DNA from 3 places in the Actinosynnema sp. NPDC091369 genome. Region 3 is predicted to be linked to each of the others. Evidence: riboswitches for the same ligand, from Rfam matches in the RefSeq annotation. Region 3 holds a riboswitch; each other region holds the start of a gene.
What was found. Region 3 has a riboswitch for glycine ahead of gcvT (glycine cleavage system aminomethyltransferase GcvT). Riboswitches for the same ligand answer to the same signal wherever they lie in the genome.

Region 1: linked by a shared signal. The riboswitch ahead of gcvH (glycine cleavage system protein GcvH) and the one ahead of gcvT (glycine cleavage system aminomethyltransferase GcvT) in region 3 are both predicted to bind glycine.
Region 2: linked by a shared signal. The riboswitch ahead of gcvP (aminomethyl-transferring glycine dehydrogenase) and the one ahead of gcvT (glycine cleavage system aminomethyltransferase GcvT) in region 3 are both predicted to bind glycine.

Annotation. Positions count from the first base shown of each region.
Region 1 covers NZ_JBIVUG010000003.1:29,534-34,748, forward strand. The annotation lists gene ACIQMJ_RS12610 (ABC transporter ATP-binding protein) at 1-636, opposite strand, end outside; gene ACIQMJ_RS12615 (hypothetical protein) at 685-1,059, opposite strand; gene ACIQMJ_RS12620 (hypothetical protein) at 1,065-1,247, opposite strand; gene ald (alanine dehydrogenase) at 1,590-2,696, opposite strand; glycine riboswitch at 2,891-2,985, shown strand; gene gcvH (glycine cleavage system protein GcvH) at 3,110-3,490, shown strand; gene ACIQMJ_RS12635 (L-serine ammonia-lyase) at 3,495-4,859, shown strand; gene ACIQMJ_RS12640 (TIR domain-containing protein) at 4,882-5,215, shown strand, end outside.
Region 2 covers NZ_JBIVUG010000010.1:59,986-65,200, reverse strand. The annotation lists gene gcvP (aminomethyl-transferring glycine dehydrogenase) at 1-2,281, opposite strand, end outside; glycine riboswitch at 2,437-2,527, opposite strand; gene ACIQMJ_RS30460 (MerR family transcriptional regulator) at 2,619-3,185, opposite strand; gene ACIQMJ_RS30455 (bifunctional nuclease family protein) at 4,280-4,753, opposite strand; gene ftsR (transcriptional regulator FtsR) at 4,879-5,215, opposite strand, start outside.
Region 3 covers NZ_JBIVUG010000003.1:814,968-820,182, forward strand. The annotation lists gene ACIQMJ_RS16450 (CaiB/BaiF CoA transferase family protein) at 1-55, shown strand, start outside; gene ACIQMJ_RS16455 (hypothetical protein) at 471-632, shown strand; gene ACIQMJ_RS16460 (helix-turn-helix transcriptional regulator) at 834-1,322, shown strand; gene ACIQMJ_RS16465 (hypothetical protein) at 1,434-1,832, shown strand; gene ACIQMJ_RS16470 (DUF3817 domain-containing protein) at 1,848-2,150, shown strand; glycine riboswitch at 2,214-2,301, shown strand; glycine riboswitch at 2,303-2,397, shown strand; gene gcvT (glycine cleavage system aminomethyltransferase GcvT) at 2,526-3,626, shown strand; gene glyA (serine hydroxymethyltransferase) at 3,641-4,906, shown strand; gene ACIQMJ_RS16485 (malonic semialdehyde reductase) at 4,984-5,215, shown strand, end outside.

The DNA.
Region 1 (5,215 bases), 790 kb from region 3:
CATGGTCTGGCCGCGGCTGACGATCACCACCTGGTCGACGGTCTGCTCGACCTCGGCCAGCAGGTGGCTGGAGATCAGCACGGTCCGCCCGCTGCGCGCGTAGGACTGAAGGAACGTCCGCAGCCACGCGATGCCCTCCGGGTCGAGCCCGTTGGAGGGCTCGTCCAGCACCAGGATCTGCGGGTCGCCGAGCAGCGCGGTGGCCAGGGCCAGCCGCTGCTTCATGCCCAGCGAGTACCCGCCCGCCTTGCGGTCGCCCGCCGCGGCGAGCCCGACCAGCCCGAGCACCTGGTCGGCCCGCGAGTCCGGCACGCCGATCGCGGCGGCGTAGACCCGCAGGTGGTTGCGCGCGGTCCGCTTGGGGTGGAAGCCCTGCGCCTCCAGCACCGCGCCGACCACCCGGGCCGGGTTGCCGAGCTGGGAGTACGGGCTGCCGTTGATCAACCCGATGCCCGCGGTCGGGGTCACCAGGCCGAGCAGCATGCGCAGCGTCGTCGTCTTGCCTGCCCCGTTGGGGCCGAGGAAGCCGGTCACCGAACCGGGTTCCACCGTGAAGCTGAGGTTCTGCACCGCTGCGACCGGACCGAACTGCTTGGTCAAGTTCTGCACCACGATGCGGCCACTGCCGTCGTGCACGCGTCCCTCCCGAGTACTCCTACCGGGCGTCATCCTGCCCTAGGAGGGTCACTCCGGGAGCGCGTGTCGCGGTTTCGACACCACCCTCGGTATCTCCGCGGTGGTCTCGACCTCCGCCGAACGGCGCAGCGTGCGCAGCGGGCGGCGGCGTTCGCGGTGCGGCAGGCCGTCGCCGATGAGGTGCTGGTGGGCCATCGTCCACACCTGGCACGGCCACTTCTTGTGCCGCAGGATGCCGGGGCACGCGCCGCAGCGGCCGTCCGGATCCGGCTGGTGCACGGTCAGCAGCAGCCGCCACCCGTCGGCCAGGCGGTGGATCTCGGAGCGCGCGAGCGGCACCAGCGCCTCCGCCTCGCCGCTCTCGGCGGCCTCGTCCAGCAGCGCCAGCCGGCGCAGCACGGCGGCCCGCAGCACCTCGTCCACGCGGGTCACATCCGGCCGGCGGCTTGGTCGAGCAGGCGGTGCAGCCTGCGCGTCTGGGTGACGGACATCACAGCGGACTCGCCGGGTGGCGCGACCAGCAGAACCCGGTCGTCCTCGACGAGCACGGTCATCGACCGGTCCCGCCCGAACGGGTCGTGGCAGTCGATCCAGCCCTCGGGTTCAGCCATGTGCGCTCCGATCGGTGATGGCGCGGCGCGACGCCGCGCGAGCGGGTGACCCCGCTCCGTAGCTGCGGAGTTCCTGCCCAGTGCATCGGTCGCAGGGCCGTCGTGACTTACCCGTTATCACCCAAGTTCACTCGATTGCTTGAGCGCGCACACAGCGCGTTGCCACCGCCGGGCGAACTGTGGGCCGGATCGGTGGGGCCGCTGGGCACGGACCCGGGTTCCCGGCTAAGATTGGTCACGCGGCCCGCTCCCAGTGACCCCCAGGCTGGTTGAGCGGGCCGTCTTTCATGCCGAAGGGCCCCGCTCACGTGCTGTGAGCGGGGCCCTTCGCGGCAGGTGGGGCTAGATGTCCAGCGGGGTGTGGGTCATCCCGTGCGCCTGCGCCACCGGCAGGTTCGTCAGCAGGCCCTCGTGCGCGTTCAGGCCGAGCGCCAGCGACGCGTCGCCGCGCAGGGCCGTCTCCCAGCCGTGGTCCGCCAGCGCCACGGCGTACGGCAGCGTCACGTTGGTCAGCGCGTAGGTCGACGTGCGCGGCACCGCGCCGGGCATGTTCGCCACGCAGTAGAAGACCGAGTCGTGCACCTGGTAGGTCGGGTCGGCGTGCGTGGTCGGCCGCGAGTCGGCGAAGCAGCCGCCCTGGTCGATCGCGATGTCCACCAGCACCGAGCCGGGCTTCATGTCGGACACCAGCTCGTTGCTCACCAGCTTCGGCGCCTTCGCGCCGGGCACCAGCACCGCGCCGATGACCAGGTCGGCCTCGCGCACGGCCTGCTCGACGGAGTACCGGTTGGACGTGACGGTGCGCAGCCTGCCCTGGTAGAGGGCGTCGATGTGGCGCAGCCGGTCCACGTTGGTGTCCAGGATCTGCACGTCCGCGCCCATGCCGACGGCGATCGCCGCCGCGTTCAGGCCCGCCACGCCGCCGCCGATGACGACCACGCGCGCCGGGTGCACGCCGGGCACGCCGCCGGGCAGCACGCCGCGCCCGCCGGACGGCTTCATCAGCGAGAACGCGCCCACCTGCGGCGCGAGCCGGCCCGCGACCTCCGACATGGGGGCCAGCAGCGGCAGCGCCCCGTTCGCGGTCTGCACGGTCTCGTAGGCGATGGCGGTGGTGCCGGAGTCCAGCAGCGCCTGCGTCAGCGGCCGGTCGGCGGCCAGGTGCAGGTACGTGAACAGGACCTGGCCCTTGCGCAGCCGCGGGTACTCCTCGGCGATGGGCTCCTTGACCTTGAGCACCAGGTCGCCCTCGGCCCACACGTCGTCCGCGGTGGCCAGCACCTTCGCGCCGGCGGCCAGGTACTCCTCGTCGGTGATCGCCGAACCGAGGCCCGCGCCGGTCTCCACGACCACGTCGTGGCCGCGCTGGGTCAGCTCGTGGGCGCCCGCCGGGGTCAGCGCGACGCGGTACTCGTGGTTCTTGATCTCGCGGGGAACTGCGATCCGCACGGTGGGCTCCTTCGGCCGTTGTTACACCCAAGGTCCGGTACGGCGTTTTCGGTGTCATCGTGTCGCCCGCACCAACGCGGCCGTGCGCTGTTGTGCGGATCGAACAAGTCGTGGGGCGCGTTGACACCCGTCGGCGTGGGCACCTAGCGTTCGGGCGACCAACTGAACATCGGCCGCGGCGCGTCATGAGCGCCGGAACCCGCGCGGGAGAGACCTCGGTGATCGTGCCGGGGCGCCGAAGGAGCAAGCACCCCGCACACTCTCAGGCAGCGAGAACCGCTCGGGTGAGGCGACTCTGGAAAGCGCGCACGTCCGCGCACCCACGGTGCAAGCCGCCGCTCCGGCGACGGTGAAGCTCTCAGGTCCCAGGACAGAGTGGGGTCGGAGACCTTGCCGTTCTAGGGAGCGCTGTCGTGACCTTTCCGGACAACCTGCTGTACACGCCCGAGCACGAATGGGTGGACTGGGCACCGGGTACCCAAGAGCCCGTGGCGGTCGGCATCACGTCGTACGCGGCGGACTCGCTCGGCGACATCGTGTTCGTCGAACTGCCCGAGGTCGGCGCCGTGGTGACCTCCGGGCAGGTGTGCGGTGAGCTGGAGTCGACCAAGTCGGTCAGCGACCTGTACGCGCCGGTCAGCGGCGAGGTGGTCGAGGTGAACCCGGCGGCCGTGGCCGACCCGTCGCTGATCAACAACGACCCGTACGGCGGCGGGTGGCTGTTCAAGGTCGCGGTGACCGACGCGACGGGGCTGCTGACCGCGGCGAAGTACGCGGAACTGACCGGGGACTGACGTCATGGCGATCAGCGTGTTCGACCTGTTCTCCGTGGGGATCGGACCGTCGAGCTCGCACACCGTCGGCCCGATGCGCGCGGCGATGATGTTCGCCGAGCGGCTGCGGCCCGCGCTCGACTCCGTCGACCGGGTGCACGTGGAGCTGTTCGGGTCGCTCGGCGCGACCGGGCACGGGCACGGCAGCCCGAAGGCGGTCCTGCTCGGCCTGGAGGGCTGCCGGCCGGAGGAGGTCGACCCGGTCGAGGCGGAGCGGCGGCCGGCGGAGATCCGGGCCACCGGGCGGCTGCGGCTGGCCGGCGTGCGGGAGATCGCGTTCACCGAGGACGCCGACCTGGTCATGCACCGGCGCAAGTCGCTGCCGCTGCACCCCAACGGCATGAGCTTCTCCGCCCACTCGGGTGACACCGTGGTCGACTCGGCGGTGTACTACTCGGTCGGCGGCGGGTTCGTGGTGGATGAGACGGCCACCGGGACCGACCGGATCAAGGCGGACGAGACGCCGGTCGCGCACCCGTTCCGCAGCGGTGACGAGCTGCTGGCGCGGTGCCGGGAGACCGGGCTGTCGATCAGCGAGGTCATGCTGGCCAACGAGCTGTCGTGGCGGGACGAGGCGTCGGTGCGGTCGGGGCTGCTGCACATCTGGGACGTGATGCAGGAGTGCGTCGAGCGCGGCTGCACGGAGACCGGCGTGCTGCCCGGCGGCCTGAAGGTGCGCCGCAGGGCGGCCGAGATGCGCCGGCGGATGACCGTCGAGCACTACGCCACCGACCCGTTGCGGGTGATGGACTGGGTGACGTTGTTCGCGCTGGCGGTGAACGAGGAGAACGCCGCCGGCGGTCGCGTGGTGACCGCCCCGACCAACGGCGCGGCCGGCATCGTGCCCGCGGTGCTGCACTACTACACCCGGTTCGTGCCGGGCGCGTCCGACGACGGCGTGGTGCGCTTCCTGCTGACCGCGGGCGCGGTCGGCGTGCTGTTCAAGGAGAACGCGTCCATCTCCGGCGCCGAGGTCGGCTGCCAGGGCGAGGTCGGCTCGGCGTGCTCGATGGCGGCCGGCGGGCTGGCCGAGGTGCTGGGCGGCACGCCGGAGCAGGTCGAGAACGCGGCCGAGATCGCCATGGAGCACAACCTGGGGCTGACGTGCGACCCGATCGGCGGGCTGGTGCAGATCCCGTGCATCGAGCGCAACGCGTTGGCGTCCATCAAGGCGATCACGGCGGCGCGGATGGCGTTGCGCGGGGACGGCTCGCACTTCGTGTCCCTGGACAAGGTCATCAAGACCATGCGTGAGACGGGCAAGGACATGAAGGTGAAGTACAAGGAGACGGCCCGCGGCGGCCTCGCCGTGAACGTCATCGAGTGCTGACCCGGGGCGCGGGAGGCCGCCGTTGCGCGGCCTCCCGCGCCACCGCGCGGCCCATAATGCGCGGATGAGTGAGACACCCGCCGGTGAGCTGAGAGTGCAAGTCGATCGATTACGGACCCTCATCGAGGAAGTTCCGCGAGATGAGGTCCATGCGGCCGAGAGCCTCAAGAAGATCGCCGAGTCCTACGCGAAGTCGTGGTCGCGGTCCAACATCGGCTACCACTCCCGTGTCTACTACGAAGGTTTCCGCAGCCCACCTCCCGGACAACACTTCAACGCCGAGTGGGGGTTGGACGGTCACCTGACGCCCGGTCAGTGGGTGGAGGTCGATGCCGAGCTCGTCGCGGAGCGGATCA
Region 2 (5,215 bases), on a different contig from region 3:
CCCACGGCGCGGCGCTGATCGGGCCGACACCGGTCTCCGGACCGGCCGTCGGCTGCAACGGGTGGTTCGGCAGGAACGGCGCCAGGTGCGACCGCACGCCGATCGGGCCGACGCCCGGACCACCGCCGCCGTGCGGGATGCAGAACGTCTTGTGCAGGTTCAGGTGCGACACGTCCGACCCGAACTTGCCGTACTGCGCCAGCCCGATCAGCGCGTTGAGGTTCGCGCCGTCCACGTAGACCTGGCCGCCGGCGTCGTGCACCAGCCCGCACACCTCGCGCACGGTGTCCTCGTACACGCCGTGCGTCGACGGGTAGGTGATCATGATCGCGGCGAGCGAGTCGCGGTGCGCGTCGATCGTGGAGCGCAGGTGCTCGACATCCACGTTGCCGTGGTCGTCGCACTTGACGACCACGACCCGCATGCCGGCCATCACGGCGGACGCGGCGTTGGTGCCGTGCGCGCTGGACGGGATCAGGCACACGTCGCGGTGGTCGTCGCCGTTGGCCCGGTGGTAGGCGCGGATCGCGAGCAGGCCCGCGAACTCGCCCTGGCTGCCCGCGTTCGGCTGCAACGACACCGCGTCGTACCCGGTGACCTCGGCCAGCCACCGCTCCAGGTCACCGACGATGGTCAGCAGCCCCTCGGCGTCCGACGCGGGCGCGAACGGGTGCAGGTCGGCGAACTCCGGCCACGTCACGGGCTCCATCTCGGCCGTGGCGTTGAGCTTCATCGTGCACGAGCCCAGCGGGATCATGCTGCGGTCCAGCGCCACGTCCTTGTCCGACAACGACCGCAGGTAGCGCAGCAGCGCGGTCTCGGAGCGGTGCGCGTGGAACACCGGGTGGGTCAGGTAGTCGCTGGTGCGGCGCAGGTCGGCGGGGATGCCGTCGGCGGTGTCGGCGTCCAGGCCGTCCACGTCGGAGACGGTCACCCCGAACGCCTTCCACACCAGTTCCAGGTGCTCGCGCGTGGTCGTCTCGTCGCACGCGATGGACACCACGTCCGCGTCCACCTGCCACAGGTTCACGCCCAGGTCGCGCGCGGCCGACACGACGGCGGCGGCACGGCCCTCGACGCGGGCCCGCACGGTGTCGAAGAACTCGCCGTGCACGATCTCGACGCCGCCCTCCAGCAGGCCGGCGGCCAGCACGGTCGCCATCCGGTGCGCCCGGGTCGCGATCGCCTTCAGGCCCTCCGGACCGTGGTACACCGCGTACATCGAGGCCATCACCGCGAGCAGGACCTGCGCGGTGCAGATGTTGCTGGTGGCCTTCTCCCGGCGGATGTGCTGCTCGCGGGTCTGCAACGCGAGGCGGTAGGCGAGCGAGCCGTCCGCGTCCACGGACACGCCGACCAGCCGGCCGGGCAACTGCCGCTCCAGGCCCTGGCGCACGGCCATGTAGCCGGCGTGCGGCCCGCCGAACCCGATCGGCACGCCGAAGCGCTGCGTGGTGCCGATGACGACGTCCGCGCCGATCTCGCCGGGCGGGCGCAGCAGCGTCAGCGCCAGCAGGTCCGCGGCGACCACCGCCTGCGCGCCCGCCTTGTGGATCTCCTCGATCACCGACGCGTGGTCGCGCACCACGCCGGACGCGCCGGGGTAGGACAGCAGCACGCCGAAGAAGTCGCCGCCCAGGCCGAGCCCCTCGATGCCCTGCGACAGGTCGGCGGTGACGATCTCGATGCCCAGCGGCTCGGCGCGCGTCTCGATGACGGCCAGCGTCTGCGGCAGCGTGTCGGCGTCCACCACGAACTTGTTCGACTTGGCCCGGCCCGCGCGGCGGACCAGCGTCATCGCCTCGGCGGCGGCCGTGGACTCGTCCAGCATCGAGGCGTTGGCCAGCGGCAGACCGGTCAGGTCGGCGACCATCGTCTGGAAGTTCAGCAGCGCTTCGAGGCGGCCCTGGGAGATCTCCGGCTGGTACGGCGTGTACGCCGTGTACCAGGCGGGGCTCTCCAGCACGTTGCGGCGGATCACCGGCGGGGTGGTCGTGCCGTAGTAGCCGAGCCCGATCATCTGCGTCATCGGGCGGTTGCGCGCGGCGAGGGCGCGCAGCTCGGCCAGCGCCTCGGTCTCGGTGGCGGGCGCGGGCAGGTCCAGCACCAGGTCGCGCTCGCGGATCGACTCGGGGACGGCGTGCTGCGCCAGTTCCTCCAGCGAGCCGACACCGATCACGTCGAGGATGCGGGCCAGCTCGGCGGGCCGCGGGCCCACGTGCCGGTCGGCGAACGGGGTGCCGTGCTCGAGTGCGGCGAGGGGGATGCGGTCCTGCGTCATCGGTGCTGGCCTCCAGGGCTCCGGACAGACTTCTGCCGTTGCCCTCCCCCTCTGTCTTCTGCCCGGTCTCGGGCGCCTGAGAGCTTCACCCGGCTGTCGGGCTTGCACCGTCGGCGGGGTCGGTCGGTCGTGCCCGACCCGCTTTCCAGAGGCGTCTCACCCGCACGGTCCTTGCGCCTGAGAGGTTCCGGGGAGGATTTGCTCCTTCGGCGCCGAGACGGGCTCGGACTCTCCCGCACGGGATAAAGCGACTACGCGCGGAATCGTACCCGTCGGAGGGGTGAACGGTACCGCCGGCGCGACGTGGATCTCAGTGCGCGCCGGTCGACCCACCCGGTCAGCCGATGGCCCTCGTCCGACGGCGACGGGACAGCTCGTCGTCGGACGGCTCCACGATCTCGGCCCCGTCCGCCCGTTCGGCGGGGAAGTCGTGGATCGTGCCGCTGATCTCCCGCATCGCTCCGGAGACCGCGATGCCGAACACCCCCTGGCCGCCCTGGAGCAGGTCGACCACCTCTTCCGGCGACGTGCACTCGTAGACGGTGGTGCCGTCGCTGAACAGCGTGATGCGGGCCAGGTCCTGCACGCCGCGGCGGCGCAGGTGGTCCACGGCGACCCGGATGTTCTGCAACGAGACGCCGGTGTCCAGCAGTCTCTTCACGACCTTGAGGACCAGGATGTCCTTGAACGAGTAGAGCCGTTGGCTGCCCGAGCCGTGCGCACTCCTTATCGTGGGGTTGACCAACCCCGTGCGCGCCCAGTAGTCCAGCTGGCGGTAGGTGATGCCCGCGATCTGGCACGCGGCGGGGCCGCGGTACCCGACCAGTTCGTCCGGCAGCGAGGAGTCCGGGAACAGCTCACCCTGTTCGCCGGATCCGGCCCGGATGGGCGCTTCCTCGACCACGCCTGCCTCCCCTCGGTCCGGTCACGACGACCGGCGACCAACGTGAAGCCGCCGCGGTGCCCGAATCACACCGTGGCAATTCACCTGAGTTCGACGGTAAGACCGGCTAGGGGGCAGGTCAACGCGACGCGCGGGACGTGTCTGACCTCAACGTGAGGTAGAGGTTGAGAGAGTCGCCCGTCGTAAGCCATTCGGGTGACGTTTAGTGATCGTTTAGCCGATCAACGTTGACGTTGTGTAATTCAGGGGTGTGACGCCTGATGGTGGCACGCGGGGTTGATCCACAACGCACCGCGCACGCTCGCGAAGGGCCGTTCACGGTGTGGGGCCGGGGGTGCGCCCTTCGTGGGCGGGTTCGGGTAGGGGTGTCGTTGTCAAGCACCCGACTCGTCGGTACTTGGGGTGGGTTGGTGTACCCCCGCGGGGCGATTTGGGGTCCAAGAGCCCAAAAGCGTCCTCGCCGGACGGGCAGATCAGCAGGATGACCCCAACCCCCGCTGATGGCCCCTGTTTCGTCGTGGGTCCGGGTTTCGTGTCGTCCCACCGACCTCCCGAAGGGCTACCACACGCGTCAGGGGGGCGACATCAGTAGACGCCGTAGCCCGCAGTGGACCACGCCCCCCTTGACACGTGCGGTAGGGCTGCGCCAGGTCGGCGGGATGACACGAAGCCCTACTTGTGCAGCAAAGACGTCCAGCGAGGTGGGTCGGGGGTCGCGAGTCGCAACCGGGGTGCGGACGGGTCGGGCGCGGTCGGCCGCGTTGGGTTTGCCCTTCCCATGGGAGGGGTTCGTGTCGTCCCGCCGACCTGGCCTTGCCCTACCGCACGTGTCAAGGGGGGCGAAGTCCAGCAATGCCCGCGGCGCTTACTGATGTCGCCCCCTTGACGCGTGTGGTAGCCCGGAGGGAGGTCGGTGGGATGACACGGAACCCGACCCACGACGAAACAGGAGATCCCGGAGGTGGTCGGGGTCATCCTGCTGATCTGCCCGTCCGGCGAGGACGCTTGTGATCTCTCGGTCTTGGGTCTTCCCAGCGCAGCTCACCGCAACTACCGATGACCGCAAGGGCCGGCCACCTCGGGCGCAGATCGGCCTACGTGTCCGCCCCGCGGAAGTCCTCCGGCGAGACCGAGTCGAGGAACTCGCGGAACTTCTCGACCTCGTCCTCCTGCTCGTCCGGGATGATCAAACCGGCCTCGGCCAGCACGGACTCCTCCGCGTGGATCGGCACGCCGATCCGCAGGGCCAGCGCCACCGAGTCGCTCGGCCGCGCCGAGACGCGGATGTCGCCGTCGAAGACGAGCTCCGCGAAGTACGTGCCCTCCTGCAGGTCGGTGATCCGCACCTGCTCCAGCTGCCGACCGAGGGCTCCGATGACGTCCTTGAGCAGGTCGTGCGTCAACGGCCGGGCAGGACGGACACCTTGCTGCTCCAACGCGATCGCCGTGGCCTCGACCGATCCGATCCAGATCGGCAGGTACCGTTCGCCCTCGGTTTCGCGCAGCAGCAGGATCGGCTGGTTGGCGGGCAACTCCACCCGCACGCCGACGACGCGCATCTCGCTCATCGGGTCTCGCCTCCCTCAGCGCGCTGAAATTCTGGCGTCCCCGCTACCTAACGAGGATCCCCCACGTACAGTTTCGACGCTACCCGCCAAGCGGGCTCTGTGCGCAACCGCCCGGCCGCTTCGGATCACGATGCGGACACACCCTCACCTCGGTGAAACGGGTTGCCCTGACCCTCGCGCAGCCCCACCTTCACCAACAGTGTGTGCAGCGTTACGGAGAGCGCGGCCAGCTCCCGCACGACCTCGTCGCGGTCGCGCTGCCGGGGCGCCGCGCCCGCGGCCTGCTCCACCAGCCCGACCTCGCGGTCGGCCGCCACGCGGAACGGCCGCAGGTGGCGCGCCTCCAGCCCGTGCTCGGCCATGGCCCGCACGGTGGAGGCGATCTGCACGGCCTCGTGGTCGTAGAACCCGCCCGCACCGGCCCTGATCAAACCGTGCTGCTCCAGGTCGGCCAGCACGCCC
Region 3 (5,215 bases):
GGGGCTGGACGAGGACGAGCTGGCCGGGCTGCGGCGGGCCGGGGTGATCGCCTGACCCGGGCCCGATCGGCCGCCGGGGCGACCCGGAAAAGGGCGCGGGAAATCACCTGAAGGGGGACCGGAATTGAGTGGCAGCCGCCATCGACCTTTGTCACGCTCGGTGCGTGCCTCGGCGCAATCAGGTGATGGGCGGTGAAGGGAAGACGATGTGTCGCTACCTCGGTGTCCGTGCCAGGGGGGTGGGCGAGTGCCCGTACCTTGGTGATCGGCGGGACCGCAGGTCCCCTTGATCGTCCGTTCGGGTGACGATCAGGCTGTTCCAGGCGTGGTTGCGTGGCGATCGCACGACCGGTCGAGGGATGGCGGCGGGTTCGATCGTCATCATCCGGGTGAATGGGGGACCATGGCCGTTGACACGACCGGGGCGGCGCTCGGCCGCCCCACCCGGTGACACGGACGGAGACCGATCAGTGAACGTCAAGAAGGTGGTGACGCTGGCGGCGGTCGCGCTGGTGCTGTTCCTCCTGATCACCCGGCCGAACGAGTCCGCCGAAGCGGTGCGGACCGCGCTCGGGTGGCTCCAGTCCGGGGCGGAGTCGATCATCACCTTCGTGCGCAGCCTCTTCGCCTGACCCGCTCGCCGCGTCCCCTCGAACTCCGCTCAATGCGGTCACGATCGGTGACTATGCGCCCTCGTCGTTGCACCGTACGGGTGGAATGAGGGCTATAACGCCCTGGTAACAGGGTTTTAGACAAACCGGGGTCTAGCGGTTGTCGGTACCCGCTAATACGGTGCGTCGCATTGGCTGATCTTCGACCGATGAGGAGGCAGAATGGTCGAGGACTCCGGAGTCGACGAGCTGTTGCGGCAGTGGGCGGCTGAGCGCTCGGACGACGCCGAGCTGCAGGAGGTGAACCGGATCAAGGACGCGTGGCTCGCGGAAGCCCCGCCGTCCGCGCCGGGGATCCCGGTGCAGCGGGCGAATGGCGGTCCCCGCGGCCTGGTGAAGGTCGAGTCCGCGGATCCGGCGTACGTGGCGGCGATGCGGAAGCGGGCGCCCGAGGTGCCCGACGCCCTGCTCGCGGCCGCCGCCAGCTACTGGCAGCTGGTGGGTGACCTCTCCGAGGCGGAGCAGTGGTGGGACGCGGGCATCAGCCCGCTGGACCAGCGCGCTCTGGACTACCGGGCGGCCGGGCTCACGCCCTCCGACCTCGGTCGTCGCCTCGGCCCGATGACGGTGCTCCAGCACCTGCGTCGGGGTAGCGCGGCGGCCTGGTGCGTGGCCAGGTTGCAGAGGCAACGCCGGGACGGCGTGGCCTAGGTCCGACGAGTCGGGGCGGGCTCCTCCAGCGATGGGGAGCCCTCACCTTGAGGGGCGGGCTCCTGCGCGGGGAGCCCCAGCCCTGTGCGACGCACGAAGTACTCTTGAGGCGTGCGCGGCCTCATCACCCCCCGACGGCTCGCGATCGCGGCCGTCTGCCTGGTGTCGCTGGTCGTGTGCTGCGGCCTGGCGTACTGGCAGTGGGAGCGGTTCTCCGAGGCCGGTGGCACCTTCCAGAACCTCGGGTACGTCTTCCAGTGGCCGCTGTTCGGCCTCTTCCCCGCGTTCATGGTCTGGCGCATCCGCAGGCTGGACGCCCGCCGCAAGGCCGAGGCCGCCGCCGCGGCGACCGGGGCCGCCGACGAGGCCGCGCCGGAGCCGGTGGCCGTGCCGTCGCGGCCGGTCGTTACCGTTGAGCCCGTCAGAGCACCCGCGCACGACGACGAGGACGACGAGCTGGCGGCCTACAACCGCATGCTCGCCGAACTGCACGCGCGGGACCAGCGGTGAGGCGAAGGTAGGGCGATGAGCGGCGCGTTGACCAGGTTCCGGTTCATGGCTTACGTGGTCGGTGTCGGCCTGCTGCTGCTCGTGGTCGCCATGATCGCCAAGTACGCGGGCGGCACCGAGGGCATGATGCAGGTCGTCGGCCCGGTGCACGGCTTCCTGTACGCGGTGTACCTGGTGCTCACCGTCGACCTCGCGCTCAAGGCCCGGTGGTCGATCAAGGGCACGGTGCTGGTGCTGCTCGCGGGCACGATCCCGTTCGTGTCGTTCTACGCCGAGCGCAGGGTGGTCGAGAGCGTCCGGGCCGAGAAGAGCCTGTGACCGGGGTTGACCCCGCCCGCCGGCCACCCCTAGCGTCTGGCGGTACCAACTGAACACGGCCGTCGATGTCGAGCGGGAGAGTCCCCGACCGGGGCGCCGAAGGAGCAACTCCTCCCCGGAATCTCTCAGGCACAGGTACCGCCCGACGAAGGCAACTCTGGAAAGCAGGCGCACCCGGTGCGCCTCGCCCACGGTGCAAGCCGCCCTCACCCGGTGGCGAAGCTCTCAGGCTCATGGCAGAGGGGGAGGCTCACTCGACGAGGAGTCTCCGATGGGCCGTGTCATCCTTTCGCTCGTGAATCTCTCGGACGTGCCCGCCCGCCGACCCGACCGGTCGGCGCCTCGGCATGTCCGCACCCAGGGAGGACCCGCCTGATGGAAAGCCGCCGCACGCCCCTGCACGCCGAGCACGAGGCGCTGGGCGCCATGTTCACCGACTTCGCGGGCTGGCGGATGCCGCTGCGCTACGACAGCGAGCTGGCCGAGCACCACGCGGTGCGCACGTCGGCGGGCCTGTTCGACCTGACCCACATGGGTGAGATCGTGCTCACCGGCCCGGAGGCCGGCGCCGCGCTGGACCACGCCCTGGTCGGCCACGCGTCCGCGATCGGCGTCGGCCGCGCCCGCTACACGATGGTCTGCGAGGCCGACGGCGGCGTGATCGACGACCTGATCGTCTACCGCACGGGTGACGAGGAGTACCTCGTCGTCGCGAACGCCTCGAACGCCGCCGTCGTGCACGAGGCGCTGGTCGAGCGGGCCAAGGGCTTCGACACCACCGTCGAGGACCGGTCCACCGACTACGCGCTGCTCGCCGTGCAGGGTCCGAAGGCCACCGCGATCCTGGCCGGCCTCACGCCCACCGACCTGGGCGCGGTGAAGTACTACGCCTCGTACCCGACCGAGGTCGCGGGCAAGCCGGTGCTGCTCGCCCGCACCGGCTACACCGGCGAGGACGGCTTCGAGCTGTTCGTCGCGCCGGACGACGCCGCGCACGTGTGGCAGGCGCTGCTGGAGGCGGGCGCGCCGCACGACCTCAAGCCCGCGGGCCTGGGCTGCCGCGACACGCTGCGGCTGGAGGCGGGCATGCCCCTGTACGGCAACGAGCTCGGCCGCGACCGCACGCCGTTCCACGCGAACCTCGGCCGGGTGGTGAAGCTGGACAAGCCGGGCGACTTCGTCGGCCGCGACGCCCTGGCCGCCGTCGCCGAGCAGGGCGTGGAGCAGGTCCTGGTCGGCCTCAAGACCGCCTCGCGCCGCGCCCCCCGGCACGGCTACCCGGTGCTGGACGCCTCGGGCGCCCCCATCGGCGAGGTGACCAGCGGCGCGCTGTCGCCGACCCTCGGGTACTCGGTGGCCATGGCCTACGTCACGGTCGGCCACACCGAGCCCGGCACGCAGCTGTCCGTCGACGTCCGGGGCAGGCACGAGCCGGTCGAAGTCGTCGCACTGCCCTTCTACAAGCGCACCTCGTAAGGGAGACCCCACACATGTCCGAGCACTTCAACACCTCCCTCGCGGAGTTCGACCCGGAGGTCGCGGACGCCGTCGCCGCCGAGCTGCACCGGCAGCAGAGCACGCTGGAGATGATCGCCTCGGAGAACTTCACGCCGGTGTCGGTGCTCCAGGCGCAGGGCTCGGTGCTGACGAACAAGTACGCCGAGGGCTACCCGGGCCGCCGCTACTACGGCGGCTGCGAGAACGTCGACGTGATCGAGCGGCTGGCGATCGAGCGGGTGAAGGCGCTGTTCGGCGCGGGTTTCGCGAACGTGCAGCCGCACTCGGGCGCGCAGGCCAACGCGTGCGCGATGTTCGCCCTGCTCCAGCCCGGCGACACGATCCTGGGCCTGGACCTCGCGCACGGCGGCCACCTGACCCACGGCATGCGGATCAACTTCTCCGGCAAGCTCTACAACGTGGTGCCCTACCACGTGTCGGCGGAGGACGGCCGGGTCGACATGGCCGAGGTGGAGCGGCTCGCGACCGAGCACCGGCCGAAGCTGATCGTGGCCGGCTGGTCGGCGTACCCGCGGCAGCTCGACTTCGCCGAGTTCCGCCGGATCGCCGACTCGGTGGACGCGTACCTGATGGTGGACATGGCGCACTTCGCCGGTCTCGTGGCGGCGGGCCTGCACCCGAGCCCGGTGCCGCACGCGCACGTCGTGACGACGACCACGCACAAGACGCTCGGCGGCCCGCGCGGCGGCGTGATCCTGACCAACGAGGCCGACCTGGCCAAGAAGATCAACTCGGCGGTGTTCCCGGGTCAGCAGGGCGGCCCGCTGGAGCACGTGATCGCGGGCAAGGCGGTGGCGTTCAAGCACGCCGCGTCGCCCGAGTTCGCCGACCGGCAGCGGCGCACGGTCGAGGGCGCGAAGATCCTCGCCGACCGGCTGTCGCAGCCCGACGCCGCCGCGGCGGGTGTGAAGGTGCTCACCGGCGGCACGGACGTGCACCTGGTGCTGGTGGACCTCGTGGCGTCCGAACTGGACGGCAAGCAGGCCGAGGACCGGCTGCACGAGGTCGGCATCACGGTCAACCGCAACGCGGTGCCGAACGACCCGCGTCCGCCGATGGTGACCTCGGGCCTGCGCGTGGGCACGCCGGCGCTGGCCACCCGCGGTTTCGGCGCGGCGGACTTCACCGAGGTGGCGGACATCATCGCCGCGGCGTTGCAGCCCTCGCCCGACCTCGCGGAGCTGCGAGCCCGGGTCGAGGTGCTGGCGGCCAAGCACCCGCTGTACCCCACCCTGTGAACCAGGTTACGAAATAGCTCGCGCTTGCTGGAGGTTGTCCCGTACGCGACCCGTACGGGACAACCGAAAGAGGCACGATGACCGCCACCCTCGACGCGCTGGCTCTGCCGCGCGAAGCGCAGGACCTGCTGTTCCGCGAGGCGCGCACGGCGAACGCGTTCACCGACGAGCCGGTGACCGACGACCAGCTCCGCGCCGTGTACGACCTCGTGAAGTGGGGTCCGACCGCGATGAACAGCCAGCCGCTGCGCGTGCTGTTCGTCCGCGGCGAGGAGGCCAAGGCCCGCCTGGCGCCCCACATGGCCGAGG